Regions from separate parts of the Citrobacter sp. GW821-FHT02E08 genome, predicted to be linked through region 1. Evidence: predicted binding sites of a transcription regulator. Region 1 holds the regulator's gene; each other region holds the start of a gene.

What was found. Region 1 encodes Fur, which represses iron uptake genes when iron is present. Its sites were predicted from a motif close to ATAATAATGAGAACNACTATCAA; they were not measured.
Region 2: the regulator Fur is predicted to act here: its motif matches at 1,266-1,288, upstream of AC07UY_RS07675 (TonB-dependent siderophore receptor).
Region 3: the regulator Fur is predicted to act here: its motif matches at 1,349-1,371, upstream of fhuA (ferrichrome porin FhuA).

What each region holds. Positions count from the first base shown of each region.
Region 1 covers NZ_JBWKVL010000002.1:61,294-63,562, reverse strand. The annotation lists gene chiP (chitoporin ChiP) at 1-510, shown strand, start outside; gene AC07UY_RS02630 (ChiQ/YbfN family lipoprotein) at 560-892, shown strand; gene fur (ferric iron uptake transcriptional regulator) at 990-1,436, opposite strand; partial or broken gene AC07UY_RS02620 (fur leader peptide) at 1,429-1,514, opposite strand; gene fldA (flavodoxin FldA) at 1,724-2,254, opposite strand.
Region 2 covers NZ_JBWKVL010000004.1:239,292-241,560, forward strand. The annotation lists gene AC07UY_RS07675 (TonB-dependent siderophore receptor) at 1-1,239, opposite strand, end outside; gene AC07UY_RS07680 (GlsB/YeaQ/YmgE family stress response membrane protein) at 1,376-1,630, opposite strand; gene ycgR (flagellar brake protein YcgR) at 1,833-2,269, shown strand, end outside.
Region 3 covers NZ_JBWKVL010000005.1:51,976-54,244, forward strand. The annotation lists gene fhuA (ferrichrome porin FhuA) at 1-1,324, opposite strand, end outside; gene mrcB (bifunctional glycosyl transferase/transpeptidase) at 1,544-2,269, opposite strand, start outside.

The DNA of each region.
Region 1 (2,269 bases):
TACAAAGTGGCGGAAGTGGTCGATCTGCGTCTGGAAGGAACCTGGGTGAAAGCGGACGGGCAGCAGGGCTACTTCTTGCAGCGTATGACGCCGACCTATGCCTCCTCAAACGGTCGTTTGGATGTCTGGTGGGATAACCGTTCCGACTTTAACGCCAACGGCGAAAAAGCGGTCTTCTTCGGCGCGATGTATGACCTGAAGAACTGGAATCTGCCAGGTATGGCGCTGGGTGCGTCGTACGTCTACGCCTGGGATGCCAAACCGGCTACCTGGCAGAGCAACCCGGATGCGTTCTACGACAAAAACAAAACCATCGAAGAATCCTCCTACAGTCTTGATGCGGTTTATACCATGCAGGAAGGACGTGCCAAAGGCACCATGTTTAAACTGCACTTCACCGAGTATGACAACCACTCCAATATCCCGAGCTGGAGCGGTGGTTATGGCAACATCTTCCAGGATGAGCGTGACGTGAAGTTCATGGTTATCGCCCCATTCACTATTTTCTGATGCCAGTCGCGGCAGGGTATTTCTCTGCCGCATCGTTGAGGACCGTTGTATGAAAAAAATGTTACTCATCGCCATTATGGCGTCAGGTCTGGTGGCCTGCTCGCAATCTCCTGCACCTAAGGAAGATAGCCGCCTTAAAGAGGCATACAGCGCATGTATTAACACCGCGCAAGGTTCACCGGAAAAAATCGAAGCCTGCCAAAGCGTATTAAATGTGCTGAAAAAAGAAGACCAGCATAAGCAGTTTGCTAACGAAGAGAGCGTGCGGGTACTGGATTACCAGCAATGTATTCAGGCGACACGTACGGGCAATGGTCAGGCGGTACAAGCCGATTGTGACAAAATCTGGAAAGAAATTCGCAGTAAAAACACAGTACAGTAAATGTACTTACCGGAAGGGGAAAAAGACCTGCTTTGATAGCGGGTCTTTTTTATGGGCATAAAAAAGCCAACCGCGTGGTTGGCTCTTTGGGGGCATATTACTTTGCGTCGTGCGCGTGTTCGTCTTCGCGGCAATCGCCTTCAGCGCAGTGACCGTAAAGATAGAGGCTATGGTTGGTTAAACGAATACCATGCTTAGTCGCAATTTCACGTTGACGCGCTTCGATAGAATCATCGCTGAACTCAATCACTTTGCCACAATCGAGGCAAATAAGATGATCATGATGATGCTGTTGAGTCAGCTCAAAAACGGACTTACCGCCTTCAAAATTGTGGCGGGTCACGATACCGGCGTCATCGAACTGGTTCAGCACGCGATACACGGTCGCCAGACCAATTTCTTCACCCATGTCGATCAGACGTTTATACAAATCTTCCGCACTGACGTGATGGTTATCCGGTCCCTGAAGAACTTCCAGAATTTTTAAACGAGGAAGCGTTACTTTCAGGCCAGCCTTCTTTAATGCGGTATTGTTGTCAGTCATGCGGAATCTGTCCTGTTACTAAACGATTCACTTCATTAAAGAAGTGACAGAAATTGCACTTGAGAGAATGCGTATCATTATAGAACTGCCATGTCTAAATGAAAACTGCAAGCCTCGGGCAAATATTATTAATCAAAACGTGGTACTGCCAACAATCACACTGTGCAATACCAGAATAACACCCGAACATTGTACAGGGATGGGCAGGAAAGTTACAAATTTGTAGCAATTATTTTGATTGATTTTATTTATTGATGCGGCGCAGATGGTTTCTGCGCCGCACGAAATCAGGCGTTGATGATTTCGTCGAGATGAAGTTCGGCAGAAATCTGTTTAACCCATTTTTCAACGCGCTCAGCGGTCAATTCCGGCTGACGGTCTTCGTCGATAGCCAGACCGACAAAATGATCGTCATCAGCAAGACCTTTAGAGGCTTCGAAGTGATAGCCTGCAGTTGGCCAGTGGCCTACGATGGTTGCGCCGCGCGGTTCGATAATGTCGCGGATGGTGCCCAGCGCATCGCAGAAGTATTCTGCGTAGTCTTCCTGATCGCCGCAACCAAACAGAGCCACCAGTTTACCATTGAAATCAATGTCTTCGAGGGTAGGGAAGAAGTCATCCCAGTCGCACTGTGCTTCACCGTAGTACCAGGTCGGAATACCTAACAGCAGAATGTCATACCCTTCCAGGTCTTCTTTACTGCTTTTCGCAATGTCATGAACATCGGCAACGTCTTTACCAAGCTGTTTTTGAATCATTTTTGCGATATTTTCGGTATTACCGGTGTCGCTGCCGAAAAAGATGCCAGTGATTGCCATGAGTAAAATAACCTC
Region 2 (2,269 bases), on a different contig from region 1:
GGAGAGACGGTTTTTCTGCGCGGTATAAAGCCCGAGTTCATCGCTGTGAATTTGATGGTAGTTCGGATCGCGCATATCGATCCCCGGCGTGTTGCTGGCGTAACGATACAAGTAATGGCTATCGAGTTTTTGGTAGTCAAAACCCGCCAGCAAATGGTGTTTCCAGTCACCCAGCTCAAGGGTTTTGGTCACCTGGTTGTCAATATTAAAGCTCTTCAGATCTTCATCGGTGGTGTAGGCAAAACGGTTTAACTCCCACACCGGATTCGTGCCATTCCCGGTTGAGTAGACGCTGCGCTGATGGGTATCGACATCAAAATAGCGGGCTTTCTGCGTAAAGCCCCAGCCGCTGTCAAACTGGTGTTCAAAACTGTACCCCAGCATCCATTGCCGCTGTTTGAAACCGCTCCACTCGTCCCCGGCATAGTCACGGGAATCGGCATACCCTGAGCGCAAATAGGCAATGGGCAGCGGGTTGGAAGGTGACAACGACGGCGTGTTCTGCGCCAGCGCATCGATGGTCAGCCGTGTTTTATTATCCGGCTGCCAGGTGACAGAGGGCGCCACCAGATAGTTTTCATAACGGGTGGTGTGCGGCTGATCGTCGCCTTCCGTGGCTTTGCCCAGCAGACGGTAATTCCAGTCGCTGTCGCTGATTTGCCCTGTCGAATCCAGATAACCCTCTTTCAGATTGCGGGTCCCGGTCGTAAAGCCCATTTCCGTTTTTTGTTCCGCTTGCGGCTTTTTCCCCTGGATGTTAACCAGCCCACCAGGCGATCCATTCCCATAAAGCACCGATGCCGGACCTTTCAGAATATCCACGCTTTCAATCATCAGGGGATCGATCCGCGCTTTGGTATTGCCGGTCACGTTATAGGGGAGTTGTAAGCCGTTGTAGTACTCCTGCTCGACCGTAAAGCCACGAATTTTGTACTCGCTCATGTACGAAGTACTGCCCCGCACCTCCGTAGAAACGCCCGGTGCGTAGCGTAGGATCTCATTCACTGAGTTCGCATGACGCTGTTCGATCTCTTTACTGTCGATGGTGTTAATGACCTGCGGCGTTTTGCTTTCCGGCACGGCCGACTTGGTGGCGCTGTTGGTCCAGGCGGGCAGCAGACTCTCCTGACCGGCGGCCGTCACGACAATGGTTGATTCTTCGGCATAAGACGGGAGTGTCAGTGCCAGGGTGATACATCCAGAGAGCGCGCGCAACGTAAAACAATGGGTGGTTTTCATGGGTGAATTATTACATGAGAAATGGAACGACAATTATTCGCATTTTCATTAACAAATCAAGCTATCCCTTCCCCTTTACATTCCTGCGGTTACGGAACCTGCAGAAAGAAAAACGGCCCCCGCAGGAGCCGTTCTGTTAATTTCGCCGCAGGAGTCGAAAGACGCCCAGCACAAGAATCGCACCAACGACGGCCACCAGGAAACTATTCAAATTGAATCCACTGATACTGCCGCCAATGCCAAACATGGTCGCCAACCATCCACCGACAACTGCACCCACGATACCGAGAATGCAGGTCAGGAAAAAACCTCCACCATCACGGCCCGGCATGATCAGTTTGGCGATAACACCTGCAATCAGACCAAAAACAATCCAGGCAATAATTCCCATTTTCAGGCCCTCTTTCCAGTGAACGCATGCGCAAGACGTTCTTGCACTCGCACCCTAAGTATAGGCAAGCCACGATTCTGCGCTTTTGGACGCCGCCTTAATTCGTTCAGTTTGAAAAAAAATTTCACCCATTTGTATTAAGTTCTGTCGCGCAATGCCGATAACTGACGACAGTCTGTCAGGTATCCAGGAGTCATTAGGCGTGAGTCATTACCATGAGCAGTTCCTGAAACAAAATCCATTGGCGGTGTTAGGCGTTCTTCGTGACCTCAATAAGAATCAGGTTCCGTTACGCATTTCATGGTCAGGAGGCCAGTTCATCAGCAAAATTCTCGCGGTCAGCCCGGAGAGTCTGGTGATGGATTTCGGCAGTCAGGAGAATGAAAACCTTGCGGCTCAGCGCGCCAGACAAATAACCATTACCGCCGAAACGCAGGGCGCGAAAGTCGAATTTACGCTACCGCAGTTGCAGAGCGGTGAATACCAGCAGCTTCCGGCGTTTATCACTGCGCTACCGCCCACCCTGTGGTTCGTACAACGACGCGAATATTTCCGTATCTGCGCCCCGCTGCATCCTCCCTACGTCTGCTCAGCAAAAATGCCGGACAACAGCACGCTGCGTTTTCGCTTATTCGATCT
Region 3 (2,269 bases), on a different contig from region 1:
CGCCGTTCACTGGATTGTTCAGATCCAGCAGCGGAACCGAGTCGTCATAACCAAACCAGGAGTTGATGTCATTACGCATACGCATAAAGTCAACGCCAGTCAGCAGGACATGGTCGACGTCGCCGGTCGCAAAGTTACTCTGCAACTGGGTATCCACAGCGAAGTTCTGTAATTTTTCATCATCAACAACGTACTTACGCGCGAGGTAGTGGCCTTTGTCTTCCGGAGCAAGCGCCGCACATTGTTTGCTGCCCGCGTTCGCCGGGTCGGTGCAGACGCCATAGCCGTAGACACTGTTTTGCGAGGTTTTATTTTCCGCAAAGCGCAGGTTCTGACGCACGGTAAAGGTGTCGTTAAATTCGTGATCGAAGCTGTAGCCCACCATTTTCTCGTTACGAGAGTAGGTATTGTTGTCAGCACCTTCGTTGAAATCGGTAGGCAGACGCTTACCGTTCGGCAATTCAGACACGGTCCCCTCTTTTGGCAACCAACCGTAGTAACCGGTCTCCGGCTCGTTCTGGAAGTAAGAGAGGAAGGTGAAGTTGGTTTTGTCATCCGGACGCCAGGAGAAAGACGGCGCGATGGTATAGCGCTGCTCTTCCGCGCCCTGCTGCTGCGCATCGGCGGAACGCGCCAGGCCGGTTAAACGATAGGAGTAAACGCCATCGTCATCCAGCGCATCGCTGAAGTCAAACCCGGTCTGGAACAGGTTGTCGGTGCCCATTTTGAACTGAACTTCTTTCAGGGGCTCCGTGGTTGGACGCTTGCTGACCATGTTCAGTAAGCCGCCCGGGTTGCTCTTTCCGTACAGAACGGAAACCGGACCGCGCATCACTTCAGCGCGCTCCAGCATATAGGGGTCGATCACCGCATCGTTGTAGAAGTTACCCTGCATCTTCAGGCCATTCAGATAGTTATTCTGGCTTTGGCCATCGGCGGCGAAACCGCGGATAATCAGGTAATCATAGGTGTTGGACGCGCCACGGGTGCCCACGGCAACGCCAGGCGTGTAGCTGAGCGCCTCTTTTACAGATTTAGGCTGATGCAGCGCCATCTCTTCGGCGGTCACCACGGAAATAGACTGAGGCGTCTTTTCAATCGGGGTATCCGTTTTGGTCGCCGTAGCGGACTGTCGTGCTGCGATGGTGGCTGCGGGCCCCCATGCGCTTTCTTGCGGAGCAGGTGCGGCAGTAACAGTAATGGTTTCTTCTTTCGGTTGAACCGCTGCCTGTGCATAGACAGACATGCCGCTAACCGCTGTGGCTACTACGACTGCGATTTTACGCAGCGAGTAGGTTGGCTGAGCAGTTTTGAAACGCGCCATTGGTATATCTCTGATGAAAAGTGAATGATAACGTGAACGAGAATTATTATTATGCCGCAGCATAATATTCGAAATACTGGCGAGATCGCAAGCGATACGCGACCCTAAGAAAACTGAGGGGTTAAGAAATAACCAGATGAAAAGAAGGGGTTAATAAATCAGGTGAAATCGCCTTGCCGTACGGCAAAAGAAAACCCGCCGAAGCGGGTTTTGAGGGCATCAGTTACTGCCAAACATATCCTTTATCCAGCCTGCGACGCCGTCACCGTCTTGCTTCTCCTGCTGTGGCGGTTGCTGTTGTTGCTGCTGCGGTTGAGAGGACTGATCAAACGGATTGCCCGTTTGCGGTTGTTGCATCATCTCGCCCTGCTGGCACAGCGCATCCGGATCGGTAGTCCAGACCGGGAGCGTACGCATTCCGCCGCCGCACACAAAGTTGCCGTCGTAATCCACGCCCATGTCCACAATGTCTTCCGGTGGTGTTAGCACCAGCGGAGTTGGCGTCTGGTTGGCCAGGTAACGCTGATAAATCGACATCGCACCGCTAGCGCCGTACAGTTTGGTTGGCTGGTTATTATCACGGCCCACCCAGGTAATCGTGACCTGGCTACCGTCAATACCGGCAAACCAGGTATCCACGTTATTGTTGGTGGTCCCGGTTTTACCTGCCAGATGCAGTCCCGGATATTTCGCGCCCAGCTGACGTCCGGTACCACGCTGTATAACCTGCTGCATGGTCCACAACGTCATATAGGCCGCCTGTGCCGGAACCGCGCGTTCCGCCTGCGGGAAGCTCTGATAGAGCACCGAGCCATCTTCAGCAATCACCGAACGTAACGCCGACAACGGCGCACGGTTGCCGCCGCTGGCGATCGTCTGGAATGCTTGCGCGACTTCGATTGGCGTCAGGTTCAACGCCCCGAGCAGCATCGCTGGCACCGGATT